3 regions of the Phreatobacter cathodiphilus genome follow, and region 3 is predicted to be linked to each of the others. Evidence: riboswitches for the same ligand, from Rfam matches in the RefSeq annotation. Region 3 holds a riboswitch; each other region holds the start of a gene.
What was found. Region 3 has a riboswitch for thiamine pyrophosphate ahead of C6569_RS15640 (FAD-dependent oxidoreductase). Riboswitches for the same ligand answer to the same signal wherever they lie in the genome.
Positions count from the first base shown of each region.

Region 1: another riboswitch for thiamine pyrophosphate. It lies ahead of thiM (hydroxyethylthiazole kinase); the one in region 3 lies ahead of C6569_RS15640 (FAD-dependent oxidoreductase).
Region 2: another riboswitch for thiamine pyrophosphate. It lies ahead of C6569_RS17360 (hypothetical protein); the one in region 3 lies ahead of C6569_RS15640 (FAD-dependent oxidoreductase).

Region 1 is NZ_CP027668.1:2,175,266-2,182,299, reverse strand. It holds gene C6569_RS10705 (xanthine dehydrogenase family protein molybdopterin-binding subunit) at 1-2,172, opposite strand, end outside; gene C6569_RS10700 (hypothetical protein) at 2,328-2,615, shown strand; gene C6569_RS10695 (Lrp/AsnC ligand binding domain-containing protein) at 2,622-2,858, opposite strand; TPP riboswitch at 2,976-3,079, shown strand; gene thiM (hydroxyethylthiazole kinase) at 3,068-3,868, shown strand; gene thiD (bifunctional hydroxymethylpyrimidine kinase/phosphomethylpyrimidine kinase) at 3,865-4,662, shown strand; gene C6569_RS10680 (TRAP transporter substrate-binding protein) at 4,664-5,731, shown strand; gene C6569_RS10675 (helix-turn-helix domain-containing protein) at 5,844-6,458, shown strand; gene C6569_RS10670 (DMT family transporter) at 6,569-7,034, opposite strand, start outside.
Region 2 is NZ_CP027668.1:3,620,220-3,627,253, forward strand. It holds gene C6569_RS17340 (VOC family protein) at 1-87, opposite strand, end outside; gene hrcA (heat-inducible transcriptional repressor HrcA) at 190-1,275, opposite strand; gene rph (ribonuclease PH) at 1,445-2,158, shown strand; gene C6569_RS17355 (non-canonical purine NTP pyrophosphatase) at 2,155-2,790, shown strand; TPP riboswitch at 2,869-2,992, shown strand; gene C6569_RS17360 (hypothetical protein) at 2,986-3,387, shown strand; gene thiC (phosphomethylpyrimidine synthase ThiC) at 3,409-5,307, shown strand; gene C6569_RS17370 (hypothetical protein) at 5,626-6,138, shown strand; gene C6569_RS17375 (hypothetical protein) at 6,196-6,708, shown strand; gene C6569_RS17380 (hypothetical protein) at 6,825-7,034, shown strand, end outside.
Region 3 is NZ_CP027668.1:3,258,188-3,265,221, forward strand. It holds gene C6569_RS15625 (pyrimidine 5'-nucleotidase) at 1-624, opposite strand, end outside; gene C6569_RS15630 (DUF1036 domain-containing protein) at 621-1,628, opposite strand; gene argB (acetylglutamate kinase) at 1,621-2,514, opposite strand; TPP riboswitch at 2,661-2,770, shown strand; gene C6569_RS15640 (FAD-dependent oxidoreductase) at 2,759-3,757, shown strand; gene thiS (sulfur carrier protein ThiS) at 3,748-3,945, shown strand; gene C6569_RS15650 (thiazole synthase) at 3,947-4,753, shown strand; gene C6569_RS15655 (lysophospholipid acyltransferase family protein) at 4,912-5,613, shown strand; gene C6569_RS15660 (thiamine phosphate synthase) at 5,707-6,321, shown strand; gene hemW (radical SAM family heme chaperone HemW) at 6,647-7,034, shown strand, end outside.

The DNA.
Region 1 (7,034 bases), 1.1 Mb from region 3:
GATGGTGCCGGCTTCGCCCGCGCCCTTGATGCCGAGGAGGTTGGTCACGCAGGGGACATTGCGCGTCTCGAAGTGGAAGTGCGGAATGTGGTCGGCCCGCGGCATGGCGTAGTCCATGAAGGACGCCGTGAGGAGCTGACCGCTCTCCTTGTCGTAGACGGTGCGCTCCAGCAGCGCCTGGCCGATCCCCTGGACGATGCCGCCATGGACCTGGCCGGCGAGGAGGGTCGGGTTGATGGTGACGCCGAAGTCGTCGACCACCGTATAGCCGACGATCTCGGTGGCGCCGGTGTCAGGATCGATCTCCACCTCGCAGATATGCGTCCCGTTCGGGAAGGTCGGCTCCGGCGGGCGCCAGGTGCCGTGGCTCTTCAGCTTATCCTCGGCCCCGGGCAGGGACGCGATCTTCTCGTAGGAGATCGCCTTGTCGGTGCCGACGACGCGCACCGCGCCGCCGACGATCTCGACGTCGGCGACGCCGACCTCCATCTCGGTGGCCGCCATCTCGCGGATGACGTCGGCGAGCGCCCGGGCGCCGACGTCGACGGCCGCACCGCCGACGGGCAGCGAGCGCGAGCCACCCGTGCCGGTGCCGGTGGGGATCAGGTCGGTGTCACCCTGGATGACGGTGATCTTCTCGACGGGAATGTCGAGATGCTGCGAGGCGAGCTGGGCATAGGCGGTCTTGTGGCCCTGGCCGTTCGACTGGGTGCCGATCTTGATGGTGACCGAGCCGTCCTTCTCGAGGCTCATCCAGGCGTTCTCCGGCGCGCCGCCGCCGCAGGCCTCGATATAGGTGGCCATGCCGATGCCGCGGATCTTGCCGGCCTTCTTCGCCGCCTTGAGGCGGTCCTTGAACGTGTCCCAGCCGGCGACCTCCATGGCGCGGGTCATGTGGCCGTCGAACTCGCCGGAATCGTAGGTGCGGCCGACGGGCGTCTTCCAGGGGAACTGGTCCGGTCCGATGAAGTTGCGGCGGCGCACCTCGGCCGGGCTCATGCCTGTCTCGATGGCGATGCGGTCCATCAGCCGCTCGATGAGATAGGCCGCCTCCGGGCGCCCGGCGCCGCGATAGGCGTCCACCGGCACGGTGTTGGTGTAGGCGTATTTCAGCCGCACGTGCATGGCGGGGAAGGCATAGACGCCGGCCAGCATGAGGGCGCCGACATAGGGGATGAAGGTCGCGTACTGGGAGAGGTAGGCGCCCATGTCGGCGACGGTGTCGACCTTCACCGCCAGCACCTTGCCGCGCCTGTCGAGCGCCGCCGTGGCGGTGGAGACGTTGTCGCGGCCCTGGCTGCAGTTGACGAAATGGTCGCCGCGGTCCTGCACCCAGGCCACCGGCTTTCTCAGCTTGCGGGCGGCCAGCATGCACAGCGGATATTCGCGGAACATGAAGGTCTTGGTGCCGAAGCCGCCGCCGACGTCGGGGGTGACGACGCGGATCTTCTCTTTCGGCATGTTGAAGATCTTGGTCGCCAGGGTGTTCTGGATGCCGTGGCTGCCCTGGCTGCCGAGGGTGAGGGTGAAGCTCTTGGCCTTGGAATCATATTCGGCGAGGCAGCCCCGCGTCTCCATGTAGTTGGTGACGAGGCGGTTGTTGACGATGGTCAGCGACACCGTGCGGTGGGCCTTCGCGAAGGCCTTCTCGGTCGCCTCCGCCTCGCCGAGATGGACCTCGGCGCAGAGGTTGCCGGGAATGTCGGGCCAGACCTGCGGGGCGCCCTTCTGCAGGGCGTCGACCGCGTCGACGATGGGCTCGCGCGCCGTCCACTCGATGGCGATGGCTTCCGCCGCGTCCTTGGCCCGGTCGAGCGTGTCGGCCACGACGAAGGCGACGCCGTCGCCGACGTGGCGCACTGTCGTCGAGCAGAGCACTTCCCAGGGCGGATTGGGGATCGGGTTCACCGAGGGCACCTGCGACAGGCAGGGCAGGTTGCCGATGCCTTCGAGGTCGGCATGGGTGAACACCGCCTTGACGCCCTTCATGGAGCGAGCGGCGCTGGTGTCGGTGATGACGAAGTCGGCGAAGGCGAAGGGCGAGCGCAGCACGTAGCCGACCAGCGCTCCCTCGGGTACGAGGTCGGAGACGAAGCGCCCCTCGCCCTTGATCAGCGGGGCGTCCTCGACCCTGCTCAAAGCCTGGCCCATTCCGAATTTCGTCGGCGTCATGTCGCGTGCTCCGGGGAACTCGGGCGGCAGAATGGAACGCTTCGAGGCTGCGAGGCAAGCCTCGCCATCAGCAGGGGCGCAATGCGGGTGGCTGGCCATCGCCCCGTGAACCCGCCTAAATGGCGCCGACCCGCAGCCGTTCCAGGAAGGACTTCATGGCGCCGGAAGAGCCCAAGCCATCGACGCCCCCCGCCGTCTATCTCGGCCTGGCCTTTTGCCTGGTCTCGGTGGTCTGGTGGTTCGCCTATTACGCGCAGTATGGCGGAGCCTTCTCGCTGCTCGGGCTCAAGGTTGCCTGCATCGGCTTCGCCACGCCGGAATGCGCCTTCTTCCAGGCGAACATCCGCAGCGCCATCCCGCGTTACGTGCCGGTCCTCTGGTATGCCGGCATGGTGACGCTCGCCTTCGGCGTCTGGCAGCTCTGGCGCCAGCGGCAGCCGTGAACGGCCTCAGAAGGCCTTGAACGTGATGATCGTGTGCGTGTCCTGGATGCCCGGGATGAGCTGCACCTGCTCGTTGACGAAATGGCCGATGTCGGTGCCGGGCTCGACGTAGAACTTCACCAGCAGGTCGAAATTGCCGGCCGTCGAATAGATCTCCGAGGCGATCTCGCGGTCGGCGAGGGCGGCGGCCACCTGGTAGGCCTTGCCGAGCTGGCATTTGATCTGGACGAAGAAGGCGATCATGGGGACCCTCGCGGCATGCAGGCCTTTCCCATGCCATCAAAGGGCGCGCGCGTCATCCCCCCGCAGGCCGTGCCGGGCGAGCTTGCGCCGGGCGCTGCCATGGCCTAACTCTCCCCCATAGTCTCGTCGGGGTGCCCTTCACCGGGCTGAGAGGTCGCAAGGCCAACCCGTCGTACCTGAACCGGGTCATGCCGGCGGAGGAAACCGAGATGGACGCATTGCCCCCGCGCGGGGAATCCGAGCTCCCGACCGACATTCTCGGCGCCGCCCGCGACGGCCTTGCGGCGGTCCGCGTGCGGCGGCCGCGCATCCACTGCATCACCAACACGGTGGCCCAGGCCTTCACCGCCAACGCTCTGCTGGCCCTCGGCGCGGTGCCGTCCATGACTACCGCGCCGGACGAGATCGCCGCTTTCGCCGGCGGTGCCGACGGTCTCCTCGTCAACCTCGGCACGCTGGAGCCGGAGCGCCGCGCCGTCATCCGCACCGCCATCGAGGCGGCGAGCGCGGCGGGGAGGCCCTTTCTCCTCGACCCCGTCTTCATCGACCGCTCGGCGGGACGCGCCGCCTTCGCCCGCGACCTCGCGGCGCTCGGGCCGGCGGCGATCCGCGGCAACGGCGCCGAGATCGCCGTGCTCGACACCGACGCCGATGCCCTGGCGCTGCGCCTCGGCACGGTCGTTGCCGCCACCGGCGAGACGGACCTGGTGACCGACGGCCGGCGCCTCGCCGCCGTCGCCAACGGCCATCCGCTGATGGCGCGGGTCACCGCCATGGGCTGCGCCGGGGCGGCGATCACCACCGCCTTCATCGCGGTCGGCGAGGACGCCTTCACCGCGACCGCCGCCGCCATGGTCGTGCTCGGCATCGCCGGGGAGCGCGCCGCCGAGACGGCGCGGGGCCCGGGAAGTTTCGCATCGGCCTATCTCGACGCGCTCTATGCGCTGGAGGCGGATGACATCGCCGCTCGGGCGCGCGTCACGTCACCGTCCCAGGGAGAGGCTTCATGACCGCCATCGCCGTCACCATCGCGGGCTCGGATTCCGGGGGGGGCGCCGGCATCCAGGCCGATCTCAAGACCTTCTCTGCCCTCGGTGTCTATGGCGCGAGCGTCGTCACGGCTCTGACCGCGCAGAACACGCGCGGCGTCCAGGCGATCCACGACGTGCCGCCGGACTTCGTCGCTGCGCAGATGGATTCGGTCTTTTCCGACCTGAAGGTCGGCGCCGCCAAGATCGGCATGCTGTCACAGGTCACCGTCATCGAGGCGGTGGCGGCGGGGCTCGACCGCCACCGTGTGGAGCAGGTGGTGCTCGATCCCGTGATGGTCGCCACCTCGGGCGACCGCCTCCTCAACCCCGATGCGGTCTCGGCGCTGCGGCGGCTGCTCTTTCCCCGCGCGGTCCTCGTCACGCCGAACCTCCTGGAGGCCGCGGCCCTCCTCGACCAGCCGGTGGCGCGCAGCGAGGAGGACATGCTCGCCCAGGGGCAGGCGCTGATCCGCCAGGGCGCCCGCGCCGTGCTGATGAAGGGCGGACATGCGGTGGGGGAGACGAGCGTCGACCTTCTGGTCACGTCGGCGGGGGCGGTGCGGCTGGAGGCCCCGCGCGTCGTCACCCGCAACACCCACGGCACCGGCTGCACGCTCTCCTCGGCGGTCGCCGCAGGCCTCGCCAAGGGCTTCGCGCTGGGGCAGGCCGTGAGCGAGGCGAAGGACTACGTGACGGCCGCCATCGCCGCGGCCGACCGGCTTGCGATCGGCGAGGGCCATGGGCCGACCCATCATTTTCACGCCTGGTGGTGACATGACCTTCAATCGCCGATCCGCCCTCGCCGCCGGCGCCGCCGGTCTCGCGGCCGCCCCCGGTATCGCGCGGGCCCAGGCGCTGCGCTGGCGCCTCGTCACCTCCTGGCCGCGCAACCTCCCCGGTCCCGCCTTCTCGGCCCAGCGCATCGCCGACCGGATCAAGCTCCTGTCGGGCGGGCGGATCGAGGTGCAGGTCTTCGCCGCCGGCGAGGTGGTGCCGGCCTTTTCCGTGCACGAGGCGGTGGGCAACGCCACGGTCGAGCTCGGGCACACCGCCTCCTTCTTCGCCATCGGGCGGGAACCGGGCCTCGCCTTCTTCACCGCCATTCCCTTCGGCCTGACGCCGAACGAGCACAATGCCTGGGTGCTGAAGGGCGGCGGACAGGCGCTGTGGGACGAGGCGGCGGCGCGTTTCGGCGTCAAACCCTTCCTCGGTGGCAATACCGGCGTGTCGATGGGCGGCTGGTTCCGCCGGGAGTTGCAGTCCGCGGAGGACGTGAAGGGGCTCACCATCCGCATGGTGGGGCTGGGCGCCGAGCTGTTCCAGCGCCTCGGCGCCACCGCCATCGCCGTGCCGCCCGGCGATATCTATCCGGCGCTGGAGCGCGGTGCCGTGGACGGGGCCGAGTTCACCTCGCCCGGATCCGACATCCAGCTCGGACTGTGGCGCGTGGCGCCCTTCTACTACGCGCCCGGCTTCAACAAGCCCAACGGGTCGAGCGAGCTCGTCGTCAACAAGGCGCTGTGGGACGGGCTGCCTGACGACCTCAAGGCGGTCGTGCAGGCGGCGAGCGAGGCGGAGCAGGCGGTGGCGCTCGCCGAAATCGAGATCCTCAACATGGAGGCGCTGGCGACCATGGTCTCGACCCACGGCGTCCGGCTGCGCGGCTTCCCGACGCCGATGGTGCAGCTCGCCCGCCGCCACGCCGCCGACCTCCTCGGCGAACTCGGCACGCGCAGCCCGATGGCCGGCAAGATCGCCGCCCATTACACCGCCTTCCAGGGGCGCATCGGACCGTGGACGCGGGTTTCCACCCACGCCGCGCTCGGCGCACGCGAGGTCTGAGGGCGGGAAGGGCCCCTTCGGCGTTCCGCGACCTTGCGCCACGGGGGTGAGGGCCATAGAACGGCGGAACGAACGTTTCGTTCGACACGACGCACGGGACAGCTTGCCGCCCATGGCCGACCGGGACCCCAAGAAGATCGAGATGGATGCCGGAGCCCACGTGCTGTCCGGCAATCTCGGCAAGACGGTGCAGCGGCTGCGCAAGGCCTACAACCTGTCGCTGTCCGAGCTGTCGGAACAGTCGGGCGTCGCCAAGTCCATCATCAGCCAGATCGAGCGCAACGAAACCAATCCGACGCTCGCCACCATCTGGCGATTGAGCCAGGCGCTGGACGTGTCGATCGAGCGGGTGCTGGCGACCGCCACCGAAGAACCCTTCCTCGAGAAGCTGTCGCGGGCCGACACACCGCTGCTGGTCTCCGACGACGGCAAGTGCCGCCTGTCGATCATCGGCTGGATCAAGACCGTCGAGTGGCTGCAGTGGTACGACTTCCAGTGCGACCCCGGCGGGATGCTGGAGAGCGAAGGCCACCAGCGCGGGTCCATCGAGAGCCTGTCGGTGCTGGAAGGCGAGTTGCAGGTGGAGGTCGGCGACCGGCTCGAGACGGTGGGGGCCGGCGAGAGCGCGCGCTATCGCTGCGACGGCCGCCACGTCATCCGCAACGTCGGCACAGGGCCCGCCCATGCGGTCATGGTCTGCATCCTCAAGGCCGCCGTGATGGAGTGACGGGCGGACCGCCTTGCCGCTCCGTCTCATCCGCGCGTTCGAAGTCCCTGACGCGGAATCGCTTTCGCTGCTCGTCCTGAGGTGGAGAGTCCGCCTCTTCACAGATTGATTCAGTCGCCGCGCCGGCGCCGCTCGCCCGCGAGGATCACGACGGCGATGCCGACGATCATGCCGGCCGAGGCCAGAACCATGCGCGCCGTCAGCGTCTCGCCGATGAAGATCACCGCGCCCGCCGCGGCGATGGCGGGGACGGTGAGCTGGATCGAGGCGGCGGTGACGCGCGGCAGCGCGGGCATGACGGCGTACCAGACGGCATAGCCGAGACCCGAGGCGAGCGCGCCGGAGGCGATGGCATAAGCGAGCCCGGCCGGCTCCGGCGGATGGACGCGCCAGCCCCAGGCCAGGAGCAGCAGGGCCACGGGCAGGCAGCGCAGGAAATTGCCGGCGGTGTCGGCGAGCGGCTGTGTCGAGCCGCGGCCGAGGACGGAATAGACCGCCCAGGAGAGGCCGGCGGCGACCATCAGCAGCACGCCGGCGGGCGAGGGGGCGGCGACACCGGGCGCGACCAGCCAGACG
Region 2 (7,034 bases), 360 kb from region 3:
CGTCCACCCAAGGGTCTGGCCATAGAAGGCCTTCGCCTTGGCGATGTCGTTGGTCATCAGCTCGTTCCAGTTGAACCTGCCGCTCATGCGGGGCCTCCTCCTTGGATGCGCGCGGCGGGAGATGTCCCCGCCGTCGACGGCAAGGAAGCATGGTCCGATTGCAGCCGGGCGACAATGAGGCAGAGGCGCTCAGGTGATGAGGCGCGACAGGACGCGGGCCGTGTAGTCCACCATCGGCACGATGCGGGCATAGTTCAGCCGCGTCGGGCCGATGACGCCGAGCACGCCGACGATGCGGCGCTCGGCGTCGCGATAGGGCGCCACCACCATGGACGAGCCCGACAGCGAGAACAGCTTGTTCTCCGAGCCGATGAAGATGCGCACGCCCTCCGCCGTCTCGGCCCGGCCGAGCAGGTCGACGAGGTCGCGTTTGGATTCGAGGTCGTCGAAGAGCAGGCGGATGCGCTCGAGGTCCTCCATCGCCCTGAGATCGCCGAGAAGGTTCGCCTGGCCGCGGACGATCAGCTTGCGCTCGGCCGGCTCGCCGCCCGACCAGGAGGCGAGGCCCGCCTCGACCAGCTTCTGTGTCAGCCCGTCGAGCTCGCTGCGCGCCTGGTCGAGGCTCTTCTGCATCTCGGCCCGCGCTTCCGCCAGGGTGCGGCCGCGGATATGGGCGTTGAGGAAATTGGAGGCCTCCACCAGCGCCGAGGGCGGCAGCCCCGCCGGGATCGGCACGATGCGGTTCTCCACCTGCCCGTCCTCGGAGACGAGGACGACCAGGGCCCGCTCCGGCTCGATGCGGACGAACTCGATGTGTTTCAGCCGGACGTTGCTCTTGGAGGTGAGCACGACGCCGGCGCCGCGCGACAGGCCGGAGAGGAGCTGGGTTGCGTCGGCCAGAACCGATTCGAACGACTGACCGCGGGCGGAGGCGGCCACCTGCGCCTCGATGGCGTTGCGCTCGTCGGCCGCGAGGTCGCCGAACTGCATGAGCGCATCGACGAAGAAGCGCAGGCCCGTCTCGGTCGGCAGGCGGCCTGCCGAGGTATGGGGGGCGTAGATGAGGCCGGCCTCCTCGAGGTCCTGCATGACGTTGCGCACCGACGCCGGCGACAGGGTCATGGGCAGGATCTTCGACAGGTTGCGCGAGCCCACGGGCTCACCGGTCGCCAGATAGCTCTCGACGATCTGGCGGAAGATCTCGCGCGAGCGTTCGTCGAGCTTGGCCAGCGCCGAATTGGCGAGCGCCTGCAGCTTCTGGTCGGATCGCGGGATTTCGGCGGACAAGGGGCAACCTCCACCGCAAATCTGGTGGCAGCGGCGGCTTTGATCAAGCATCATTTCCGCCGATGCCGGGATCGTGCGGACGGCGCCGCCCGTCCTTGCCGCGCCGGCCGTTCGGCCCTATGACCCGCCGATCCCCTCTCGTGGAACGGAATCCGCCATGCGTCCCTCCAAACGCGCCCCCGATGCGCTGCGCCCCGTCTCGCTGGAGCGCGCCGTCGCCCGCTATGCGGAGGGCTCCTGCTTCGTGAAGTTCGGCAACACCCATGTGCTCTGCACGGCCTCGCTCGAGGAGAAGCCGCCGCCGTGGCTGCGCGGCCAGGGCCGCGGCTGGGTGACGGCGGAATATTCCATGCTGCCGCGGGCGACGCTGGAGCGCACCCGCCGCGAGTCGACCTCGGGCAAGCCATCCGGCCGCACCCAGGAAATCCAGCGCCTCATCGGCCGCTCGCTGCGCACCATCGTCGACCTGCCTGCCCTCGGCGAGCGGCAGATCACCATCGACTGCGACGTGATCCAGGCCGACGGCGGCACCCGCACGGCGGCCATCACCGGCGCCTGGGTGGCCCTCCACGACTGCATCGCCTGGATGACCGCCCGCTCCATGCTGAAGGTGAACCCGATCCGCGACCATGTCGCGGCGGTCTCCTGCGGCATCTACCAGGGCACGCCGGTGCTCGACCTCGACTATGCCGAGGATTCGGAAGCCGACACGGACGCCAATTTCGTCATGACCGGCGCGGGCGGCATCGTCGAGATCCAGGGCACGGCGGAGAAGACCCCCTTCAGCCAGGAGGAACTCCTCGGCCTCCTCGACCTCGCCCGCGGCGGCTGTGCCCGCCTCGTCGACCTGCAGAAGACGGCGGTGGCATGAGCGCCCGGCTCGGCCCCGGCACGCGGCTGGTCGTCGCCACCCACAATGCCGGCAAGCTCGCCGAATTCCGCGACCTGTTGGGGCCGCACGGCATCGACCTCGTCTCGGCCGGCGAACTCGGGCTGCCCGAGCCGGCCGAGACCGGCACGCTCTATGCCGAGAACGCCGCCATCAAGGCCCGCGCCGCGACGGATGCCACCGGCCTTCCCGCCATCGCCGACGATTCCGGCCTCGCCGTCGAGGCGCTCGACGGCGCGCCGGGCCTCTTCACCGCCGACTGGGCCGGCCAGCCCCGCGACTTCGCCGCCGCCATGGCCCGGGTCGACCGTGAGCTCACCCTGCGCGGCGTCACCACCGCCGGCGCCCGGGCCCATTTCGTCTCGGCCTTGGCCCTGACCTTCCCCGACGGCTCGCAGCAGATCTTCGAGGGCCGCGTCTTCGGCACCCTCGCCTGGCCGCCGCGGGGGACGAAAGGCTTCGGCTACGATCCCATGTTCCTGCCCGACGACCACGCCCTCACCTTCGGCGAGATGAGTGCGGAGGAAAAACACGGCCTGCCGCCGAAGGGCGAGGGTCTCTCCCACCGCGCCCGCGCCTTCATGGCGCTGCAGAAGGCGGTTTTCGGCAGTTGAGCCGGGCAGGGACGGGCGCGAGCGCATCACGGCCCCGCGTCCCTCCGCTTGACTTCGCCGGCCAACCATCCACATTGGACCCCGTCCAAGGGGGGCCCCGACGAGGGGGCTGAGAGGCCGCACCGTTCCGATCCGGAACTCCGCAGCGACCCTTGAACCTGATCCGGGTCATGCCGGCGGAGGGATGGGACGCACATGCTGACTTCAGTCTATTTGGCGCGCCTGATCGGCCCGGTCATGCTGACCGTGGGGATCGGGCTCCTCGTCCGGCCCGCCGCCTATCGCGCGGCCGCCGACGAACTCGCCAAGAGCTCCGCCCTGATCGTCCTCTCCGGCCTGCTCATGATGCCGGCCGGCCTCGCCATCCTGCTGTCGCACCGGGTCATCGGCGGCGACTGGCGCATGCTCATCACCCTGATCGGCCTCGCCCTCTTCGTCGTCGGCGCCTGGCGCATCGTCGCGCCCGACTGGGCGGCCGGCGTCGCCCGGCACCTCATCGTGCGCGAGGGGACGCTCAAGATCGCCGCCGCGATCTGGCTCATCCTCGGCGCCATCCTCACCATCGCCGGCTACTGGCCGCAGTCACCCACGCCATAACGAGCCCACGGGAGATCCCGCATGAACGCCCCGGTCAAGGACATCAAGGCCGCCGTCACCACCGGCCCGCTGCCCGCCTCCACCAAGATCTTCGCCGTGCCGGAGTCGGCGCCGGACCTGCGCGTGCCGCTGCGCGAGATCCAGCTCCAGGCGGGAGCGAACGAGCCGAACGTCGTCGTCTACGACACCTCCGGCCCCTATACCGATCCCTCCGTCGTCATCGACGTGGAGAAGGGCCTGCCCCGCACCCGCGCCGCCTGGGTCGCCGAGCGCGGCGGCGTCGAGGCCTATGACGGCCGCGAGGTCCGCCCCGAGGACAACGGCCATGCCGGCAAGCATCTCGCCCGCGCCTTCCCGCTCGCCAACCAGCCGCTCCGCGGTGTCGGCGACGCGCCGATCACGCAATATGAATTCGCCCGCGCCGGCATCATCACCAAGGAGATGATCTACGTCGCCGAGCGCGAGAACCTCGGCCGCAAGGCCATGCTGGAGGGCGCCGAGACGACCCTCGCCGACGGCGAGAGCTTCGGCGCCGAGATCCCGGCCTTCATCACCCCCGAGTTCGTGCGCTCCGAGATCGCCCGCGGCCGCGCCATCATCCCGGCCAACATCAACCACCCCGAGCTTGAGCCGATGATCATCGGCCGCAACTTCCTGGTGAAGATCAACGCCAACATCGGCAACTCCGCCGTCTCCTCCTCCATCGAGGAGGAGGTGGACAAGCTGGTCTGGTCGATCCGCTGGGGCGCCGACACGGTCATGGACCTGTCGACGGGGCGCAACATCCACAACACCCGCGAATGGATCATCCGCAACTCGCCGGTGCCGATCGGCACCGTGCCGATCTACCAGGCGCTGGAGAAGTGCGGCGGCGACCCCGTGAAGCTCACCTGGGAGCTGTTCCGCGACACGCTGATCGAGCAGGCCGAGCAGGGCGTCGACTATTTCACCATCCATGCCGGCGTGCGCCTCGCCTATGTGCCGCTCACCGCCAACAGGGTCACCGGCATCGTCAGCCGCGGCGGCTCCATCATGGCCAAGTGGTGCCTCGCCCATCACCGGGAGAGCTTCCTCTACGAGCATTTCGACGAGATCTGCGACATCATGCGGCGCTACGACGTCTCGTTCTCGCTCGGCGACGGCCTGCGCCCCGGCTCCATCGCCGACGCCAACGACGCCGCCCAGTTCGCCGAGCTGGAGACGCTGGGCGAGCTCACCCAGATCGCCTGGAAGAAGGGCTGCCAGGTGATGATCGAGGGGCCCGGCCACGTGCCGATCCACAAGATCAAGATCAATATGGACAAGCAGCTGAAGGAGTGCGGCGAGGCTCCCTTCTACACCCTCGGACCGCTGACCACCGACATCGCGCCGGGCTACGACCACATCACCTCCGGCATCGGCGCGGCGATGATCGGCTGGTTCGGCTGCGCCATGCTCTGCTACGTCACGCCGAAGGAGCACCTCGGCCTGCCCAACCGCGACGACGTGAAGGTCGGCGTCATCACCTACAAGATCGCCGCCCACGCCGCCGATCTCGGCAAGGGCCATCCGGCGGCACAGCTGCGCGACGACGCCCTCTCCCGCGCCCGCTTCGACTTCCGCTGGGAGGACCAGTTCAACCTCGGCCTCGACCCCGAGACCGCCCGCGCCTACCACGACGAGACCCTGCCGAAGGAAGCCCACAAGGTCGCCCACTTCTGCTCCATGTGCGGCCCGAAATTCTGCTCCATGAAGATCACCCAGGACGTGCGCGACTACGCGGCGACCCTGAACGATCCCGAGCGGCGGGCGGTGGCCGGCGCCGACGGGATCACGGCGGAAGAAGGCATGGCGCAGATGAGCGAGAAGTTCCGCGCCATGGGCGGCAAGGTCTACGTCGAGACCACGGAAGCCGTGAAGGCCAGCAACAAGGTGCTGTGAGGCCCGCGTCGGCCGCAGTCTCCGGCCGGCTGCTCAGGCGGACGCGCCGATTTCGAACGATCCCCTCCCGGCAACGGGGAGGGGAAGGTGGGGAGCTTGGCTCCCGATCCGGCGCGCAGCGCGCGCGCCGCTGCCGGTATCTCCGTAACATCACTTACGCTTGGGAAGCCTGTCCGACCTTTCGCGACTGCGGGTAACGCGCTACGGTTCCGACAACCGGAGGATGGTGGGCACCCTTCCGGGATACCCCCACGTCCCCTATTGCGGATCGCCACCGTGTTCATTTCCCATCGTGCCCCCCGCGCGCGGACTTTCGCCGTGCCCGCCGCCCTTGTCTTGCTCGCGGCTCTCGTCTGTCTCGCCCCGACCCCGGCCGCCGCCCAGCGCGACGCCTGCAACGACTATGCGAACCAGCAGATGTCCTTCGACCAGCGCGCCAGGCAGCAGCGCTGCACCGGCTGGACCGGCCATTCCAACTACCAGGCCCACTACGACTGGTGCCGCCGGCAGACGCCGCAGCGGGTCCAGCAGGCGGTGGCCGACTGGGGCTCGGCCTTCCAGCGCTGCCAGTTCCAGGCGAGCGGCAGCCCCGCCGCCGGCGCCGGCCGGCCGGCCTGGAACATCCAGTGGGTGCAGGTGGGCGGCGGATGGCGGTCCGGTGTCTACCGGGTCGCGACCGACCGCTGCACCCATGGCGCCGCCGGCTCCTACTGCGGACCGAACGAGGACTGGCGCGGCGAATACGGCAACGGCGCCGTGACGCAGTGGCGCCGCGGCGGCTGCCAGAACCCCGTCATCTCCATCCGCTGCACGGTCACCCGCGCGCCCTGAAGGCGGTGCTGCCGGACCTGCCGATCCAGTCTCACGATCCCCAACAGGAAAATGGTCATGTCCACGTTGATCCACGCCTCGCTTTTGCGGACTTTCGTCGCGGCCGCCGCCCTCGTGCTCGCAGCCCTCTTCTCCCTCTCTCCCGCCCCCGCCGCGGCGCAGCGCGACCGCTGCGCCGACTATGCCAACGGCATGGTCGCGCAGGACCAGCGGGCCCGCCAGATGCGCTGCCCCGGCTGGAACAGCCATTCCAACTATGGCGGCCACTACAACTGGTGCCGGGCGCAGACGCCGCAGCGGGTGCAGCAGGCCATCTCCAACTGGCAGACGCGGTTCCAGGCCTGCCAGTTCGCCGCCGGCGGCAGCCCGGCCGCCCGTGCCGACGCTTCCCGCTGCGTCGCCTATGGCGACGAGATGGTCCGCATGGACCGGATGGCCCGGCAGCAGGCCTGCCGCGGCTGGAACAGCCATTCCAACCGCAACAATCACATCCAGTGGTGCCAGTTGCAGACGCCGGAGCGCGTCAACCAGGCGCTGAGCAACTGGCGCCAGCGCCTTAGGGGCTGCTGAGGCCGAAGCCTCCGCGCGACGTGCCGTGCTTCCGCCGGACGGGCCGCACCGTCCGGCGGGTCTTGTCGCCACCAGCCCAGCCTGAGGCCGAAGCCTCTCCACCGGGAGCCCGTCCCATGAAAGCCATCACCTCCGCCGCACTCGCCCTCGCTCTCCTGATGCCGACCGCCGCCGGCGCCCAGATCTTCAGCAACGAGGAAATGTCCTGCGTTCAGTACGGCAACTGGGCCGTGCAGGAGATCCGCCGCGCCCAGGGCCTCGGCTGCGACGTGCAGCGCGCGAGGGAAATCCTCGAACCCCGTCCCCACATGACCTGGTGCATGCGC
Region 3 (7,034 bases):
CTCCCAGGCCTCGCGGAACACCTCGCGGGTGCGCTCCGGCACCACCAGCACGGTCTTCATGCCGAGCGCATGGGGCGCCTCGAGATTGCGCGCGAGGTCCTCGAACATGGCGGCGCGGGCCGGGTCGACCCCGTGGTCGGCGAGGAACTTCTCGTAGGTCTCCCGGTGCGGCTTCGGGAGGAGCCCCGCATCGACGATGTCGAAGACGCCGTCGAAATGGTTCTCGATCCCGAGCCGGCGCGTCACGGCCGCGACATGCGAGTGGGTGCCCGAGGTGAAGACGAACTTGCGGCCCGGCAGGGCGGCGATCGCCGCGCCGAGCTCGGGGTTCGCCTGCAGCGGCGAATGGTCGATGTCGTGCACATAGCTGAGGAAATCGTCCGGGCTCATGCCGTGCTCGATCATCAGCCCGCGCATGGAGGTGCCGTAGCGCCGGTAATAGTCCTTCTGCAGGACGAAGGCCTCGTCGATCGAGATGTCGAGGAGCTTCGCCACATAGGATTTGATCCGCCCGTCGATCTGCTCCCACAGCGACAGGTGCGCCGGGTAGAGCGTGTTGTCGAGGTCGAAGATCCAGGCCTCCACCGCGGAGAAGGCTTTGCGGATATTGGCGGTGTCGGTCATCGGGGCTCCCGGAAACGCAGGGACGCGCGGCGGCGCCCGTCGAAGGTGATGGCGGCGAAGCCCACCGCGGTGCCGCCGTGGGCGGCGCAATCGCCCGCCCCTGTTATCTCGAACTCGCTGGTCCGGATACAGGCCTGGACATCGCCGCCGAAGACGAGCGGGCCGCCCGCCCGCGTCACGGGGCGCCCTTCCGCATCGACCGCCTCGGCGAAGGAGAGCACCCGCGCCGGCTGGCCCTCCAGCGGCGGCTTCAGGCAGGCGCCGGGTTCGATGCGGAACCAGCCGCGCGTCGCGATCTGCCGGCCCTCCTCGATACCGAGCGCCGCCATGATCCGGTGGCCCGTCTCGTTGCACCAGGCGAAGCCGGGGCCCTCGCCAGCCCTCAGCGCCGCCAGCAGGCGGTCGAAGATGTCGGGGAGCACGGCGGCGTCGGCGGGCAGGTTCAGGTCGGTGAGGAAGGCGCGCAGCGCCGCGTCGGTCTTCGGCCCCTCCAGCCCATCGATGGGGCCGGGGTCGTAGCCCATGCGGGTGAGCAGGCGCTGGATACCGGCCTTGCGCGCCTGCGGCAGGTCGTAATCGGCCTCCTCCGACAGGAACAGGACGCCGATGCCCTCCACCACCGTCGGCTTGACCTCGACGAAGGAGGCGAGGCGCGTGTTCGCCTGACGACAGGACTGGGCAGCGGGTACGAGGAAGTCGCCCTCGCCGATGCACAGCTGCACGTGCTCCGGCTGGCCGAGGCTCGCGCCGGGCGCCTCACCGAGGGGGCGGGTATGCAGGAACAGGCGGCCCGGAGCCTCGGCCGATTGCAGGATGGCCCGGCACTGGCCCGGATCGAGTCGGAACCAGCCGCGCGTCGCCGCCGTATCGCCGACGACGACACCGATCGCCGCCTCCGTCACCACACTCGTGCGATTGCACAGGCGCGTCTCGGCCGAGGCGGGGGCGGCGAGCCACACCACGACGCAGAACGCCGCGACGAGGCCCGCCAGAGCCTCACGCATGGATGAGCGTGCCGGCACCGCCATCGGTGAGAAGCTCCACGAGGACGGCGTGCGGGGTCTTGCCGTCGAGGATCACGACGCCTTCGACGCCGCGCTCGATGGCGTAGATGCAGGTCTCGATCTTCGGGATCATGCCCCCCGTCGCCGTGCCGTCGGCGATCAGGCGGCGGCAATCCTCCACCGACAGCGACTTGATGAGGTTCTTGTTCTTGTCGAGGACCCCGGGCACGTCGGTGAGCAGAAGGAGACGCTTGGCCTTCAGCGCGCCGGCGATGGCGCCCGCGAAGGTGTCGGCGTTGACGTTGTAGGTGTCGCCCTCGACCGAGGTCGCCACCGGCGCCAGGACCGGGACGAGGTCCTTGCCCAGAACCGTGTCCAGCACCTTGGTGTCGACCTTGTCGGGTTCGCCGACATAGCCGAGGTCGACGACCCGCTCGATGTTGGAATCCGGATCGCGGGTGACGCGGCTGACCTTGGCCGCCTTCACCATGTCGCCGTCCTTGCCGCACAGGCCGATGGCCTTGCCGCCGGCGGCGTTGATGAAGCCGACGATCTGCTTGTTGATCGAGCCGGCGAGGATCATCTCGACGATCTCCACCGTCTGCTTGTCGGTGACGCGCAGGCCGTCGACGAACTCGCTCTTGATGCCGAGTTTGGCGAGCATCTGGCCGATCTGCGGCCCGCCGCCGTGCACCACCACCGGATTGATGCCCGACTGCTCCAGCATGACGATGTCGCGGGCGAAGGACCGGGCGCCGCCCTCGTCGCCCATGGCGTGGCCGCCATATTTCACCACGACGATCTCGTCGTCGTATTTCTGCATGTAGGGCAGCGCCTCGTTGAGGACGCGGCCGATGTCCTGGGCGTCGAGAGGGGTATGCGACATGGCGGCTCCGGCGGGTCGGGTCCTCGAGGGATCGCGTTTGGCGTCTTCGCGTTCGGGCGCGCGAGTGGGCCGGGTCTTAGCCGATTTGGACCGGAGGGTGAAGAAACCTTCGCGCCTTGACATCCATGTCCGAATGCCCACAGTCCACCCCGCCCGAGGGGAGCCCCGACGAGGGGGCTGAGAGGCTGCGCGATCCGCGGCGACCCTTGAACCTGATCCGGGTCATGCCGGCGGAGGAATGGGGATGCACGGACAAGACGCCGCGCGGCGCGTCGACATCATTGGAGCGGGCATTACCGGGCTCTGGCAGGCCCTGTGCTTCGCCGAGGCGGGCTTCGCCGTCACCCTGCACGAGCGCGGCGGGGAAACGCAGGCGAGGTCTGCGAGCCGCTGGGCCGGCGGCATGCTCGCGCCGTGGTGCGAGGCGGAAGGGACGGAGGAGCTGGTCGTGCGCCTCGGCCGCCGCTCGCTGGACCTCTGGCGGCAGGCGGTGCCCGAGGCGGCCTTCGACGGCACGCTCGTCGTCGCCCATCCGCGCGACCGCGCCGATTTCGACCGCTTCGCCCGCATGACGACGGACCACCGCCGGCTCGATGCCGACGGCATCGCCGGCCTGGAGCCGGCCCTGGCCGGACGCTTCCCGCAGGCGCTGTTCTATCCGCGGGAAGGGCATGTCGAGCCGCGCGTGGTCATGGAGGCCCTGCTGCGGCGGCTGGCCGAACGCGGGGTGACCGTCCGCGCAGCCGACGGCGATTGTCTGCCCGCTTCCGGCCTGACCGTGGACTGCCGGGGACTTGCGGCGCGCGACCGGGAGCCCCTGCGCGGCGTCAAGGGCGAGACCCTGCTGGTCGAGACCGGGGCGATCAGCCTGTCGCGGCCGGTGCGCGTCCTCCATCCGCGCTGGCCGCTCTACGTCATCCCGCGCGCCGGCCATCGTTTCCTTCTCGGCGCGACCACGGTCGAAACCGAGAGCGAGGGCGTATCCGTCCGGTCGGCGCTGGAGCTTCTGTCGGCAGCCTATGCGCTGCACCCGGCCTTCGCCGAGGCGCGCATCGTCGAGCATGGATCGGCCCTTCGACCGGCCTATGCGGACAACCTGCCGCGGATCGTCGTGTCGGACGGCAGGCTCACCGTCAACGGGCTCTATCGGCACGGCTTCCTGGTCGCCCCGGCGCTCGCCGAAATCGCCGTCGCCCATGTCACGCGCGGCATCCACGACAACGAGGTGATGCAATGGTCCTGACCGTCAACGGAGAGACGACCGAGAGCGCCGCCACCACCGTCGCCGAGCTCCTGCGCGAGCGCGACCTCGACGGCGGGCATGTGGCCGTCGCCGTGAATTTCGAGGTCGTGCCGCGCCGCCGCTGGGCCAGCGCGGCGCTGGCGGCCGGCGACGCGGTCGAGATCATCAGCCCCCGGCAGGGAGGCTGACATGGACCACGCCTCCTCCCGCGATCCCGTCACCTTCTACGGCCGCAGCTTCGCCTCGCGGATGATGATCGGCACGGCGCTCTACCCCTCGCCCGCCGTCATGCAGAAGGCAATCGCCGCTTCCGGCGCGGGCATCGTCACCGTTTCGCTCCGGCGCGAGAGCGCGGGCGGGCGGACCGGCGCGGCCTTCTGGGATCTGGTGCGCGAGACCGGCGCCGCCGTCCTGCCGAACACCGCAGGCTGCCGCTCCGTCAAGGAGGCCGTCACCACGGCTGAGCTCGCCCGCGACCTCTTCGACACGCCCTGGATCAAGCTGGAGGTCATCGCCGACGACGAAACCCTGCAGCCGGATGTCGTCGGCCTGGTCGAGGCCGCAACCGTCCTGATGCGCGACGGTTTCGAGGTCTTCCCCTACACGACCGAGGATCTCGGCGTCGCCATGCGCCTCGTCGATGCCGGCTGCCGGGTGGTCATGCCCTGGGCCGCGCCCATCGGCAGCGCCCGCGGCATCATCCATGCCGATGCCCTGAAGCTGATGCGCGAGCGCCTGCCGGATGTCGCACTTGTGGTCGATGCCGGCCTCGGCGCGCCGTCCCATGCGGCCGAGGCGATGGAGCTGGGTTTCGACGCGGTGCTCTTGAATACGGCGGTGGCGAAGGCCGCCGATCCCGTCGCCATGGCCACCGCCTTCCGCCTGGCCGTCGAAGCCGGGCGTACCGGCTATGGCGCCGGTCTCATGGGGCCGCGCGATTTCGCCTCGCCCTCGACCCCCGTTGTGGGCAGACCGTTCTGGCATGGCCTCACCTGACCGCCTCGGATCATCGCGGGGGCATCGCGCCGCGCGCCATGAGGTCGACACGATCGGCGGCGATGATCGCCGCGGGTGACAGGGGCGAAGACACGGCCTATGGCTCGCCCGCAGGCCGGCTCGCGGAGCCTTGGCCACAGATGCTGCGATCGGAGATCATGACCGCACTCCGTTCCAGGACATTCGACCTGCTTCTCGGCGGTTGGACCGCCCTGTTCGGCGCACTCATCCCGGCCCTCGCTTGGGCCGACGGCAGGCGGCTGCGCGGCGTCTCGCGGCTCTGGGTCGCCGGCGTCATGGGGCTGCTGCGCACGGTGATCGGCCTCGACCATGTGGAGATCGGCAGCGACAACCGCCCCGCCGGCCCCTGCCTGATCGTCTGCAACCACCAGTCCACCTGGGAGACCATCGCCTTCATCCGCCTGTTTCCGGACGTGGCCATCGTCGCCAAGGAGGAACTGCTGAAGGTCCCGGTCTTCGGCTGGTACCTGCGCCGCTCCCCGATGATCACCATCGACCGCGAGTCCGGCACCCAGGCGCTTCGGCGCATGGTGGAAGGCGCCAAGACGGCTCTCGCCGAGGGCCGCCCCGTCCTGCTCTTCCCCGAGGGCACCCGCAAGGACCCCGACGCCCCCATCGATTTCAAGCGTGGCGTCGAACTGCTCTACGGCCGGCTCGACGTTCCCGTCCTGCCCGTCGTCGTCAATTCCGGCCGATTCTGGGGCGTCGGCCGGCCCTTCAAGCGTCGCGGCACCATCACCGTGTCCTGCCTGCCGCTGATCCCCGCCGGCCTCAAGGCCGGAGAGATGATGGCGCGGGCCGAACGGGTGATGGAGGAAGAGCGGCGCAGGATAGGCTAGCGGCCGGGCGCCTTGACTTCGCCGGGTCGGCGGTCACTCTCCGCCCGCCCCCGGGGCCCGCGAGGCCGCACATCCCCTTCAGGAGCATCAGCCATGACGCGCGCCTATCCCGACCGCTTCTACCCCGTCGTCGACAGCATCCGCACCCTCATGGACCTGGCGGCGCTGGGAGTCGGCACGATTCAGCTCAGGGTCAAGGATCTCGGCGAGGCCCAGGCGGCGGCACTGGTGGGGGAAGCGGTCGAATCGGTCCAGGGATCGCCGGTTCGGCTCGTCATCAACGACTACTGGCGCGCCGCCATCGTCGGCGGCGCCAGCCATCTCCATCTCGGCCAGGAAGATCTCGCCACCGCCGATGTCCCGGCGATCCGCGCGGCGGGACTGACGCTCGGCATTTCCACCCATGACGAGGCGGAGCTCGAAACCGCCCTCGCCCATCGTCCCGACTATATCGCCCTCGGCCCGATCTATCCGACGACGATCAAGCCCATGCGCTTCGGCCCCCAGGGCCTCGACCGCATCGGGGTGTGGAAGAAGCGCATCGGCGCCATCCCGCTGGTCGCCATCGGCGGCATCACGCTGGAGCGCGCCCCCTCCGTCTATGCGGCCGGCGCCGATTCCATCGCCGTCGTCTCCGACATCGCCAATGCCGACGATCCCGACACGCGGGTGCGCGAATGGCTGGCGCTCGAGCCGGCGGGCGACTGAGGGCTGGATTCCGCGCGCCTTGCATCAGCGAAGTGCGTCCTTCGAGGCTCGCTGCCGCTCGCACCTCAGGATGAGGGAGGTCGTGAGCTGCATCCGGGGCGTCCGCCACGCTGACGTCGCGGCCAAGGCCACCGTTGTGCCCATCGCCATCATCCTCATCCTGAGGTGCGAGCCCCGGCGATGCGCCAGCATCGTCGGTGGGAGCCTCGAAGGATGCACTCCGGTTCTGCAGCTCCACGCTCCTGCCCCCTAGCCATCCGGCCCCGCGACCGCTACCTCACGGCCTGAGCCGCCGGACCTCCGCCCGGCGTCGAGACCCTGGCCGATGACAACCGCCCCGCCCGGCACCGGGGGCCCGGACGATCCCGGCTTCGGGATCTACGTCCACTGGCCCTTCTGCGCCTCCAAGTGCCCCTATTGCGACTTCAACAGCCATGTGCGGCACGTCGCGCCCGATCAGGCGCGCTATGTGGCCGCCTTCGGCCGTGAACTGGCCACCGCAGCGCGGCGCACCCCCGGTCGCACCGTGTCCTCCATCTTCCTCGGCGGCGGCACGCCCTCGCTCATGGAACCGGCGACCGTCGGCGCCATCCTCGACGCCCTCGCGCGGCTCTGGACGGTCACACCCGACTGCGAGGTGACGCTGGAGGCCAATCCCACCAGCGTCGAGGCGGAGCGCTTCCGCGGCTTCCGCGCCGCCGGCGTCAACCGCG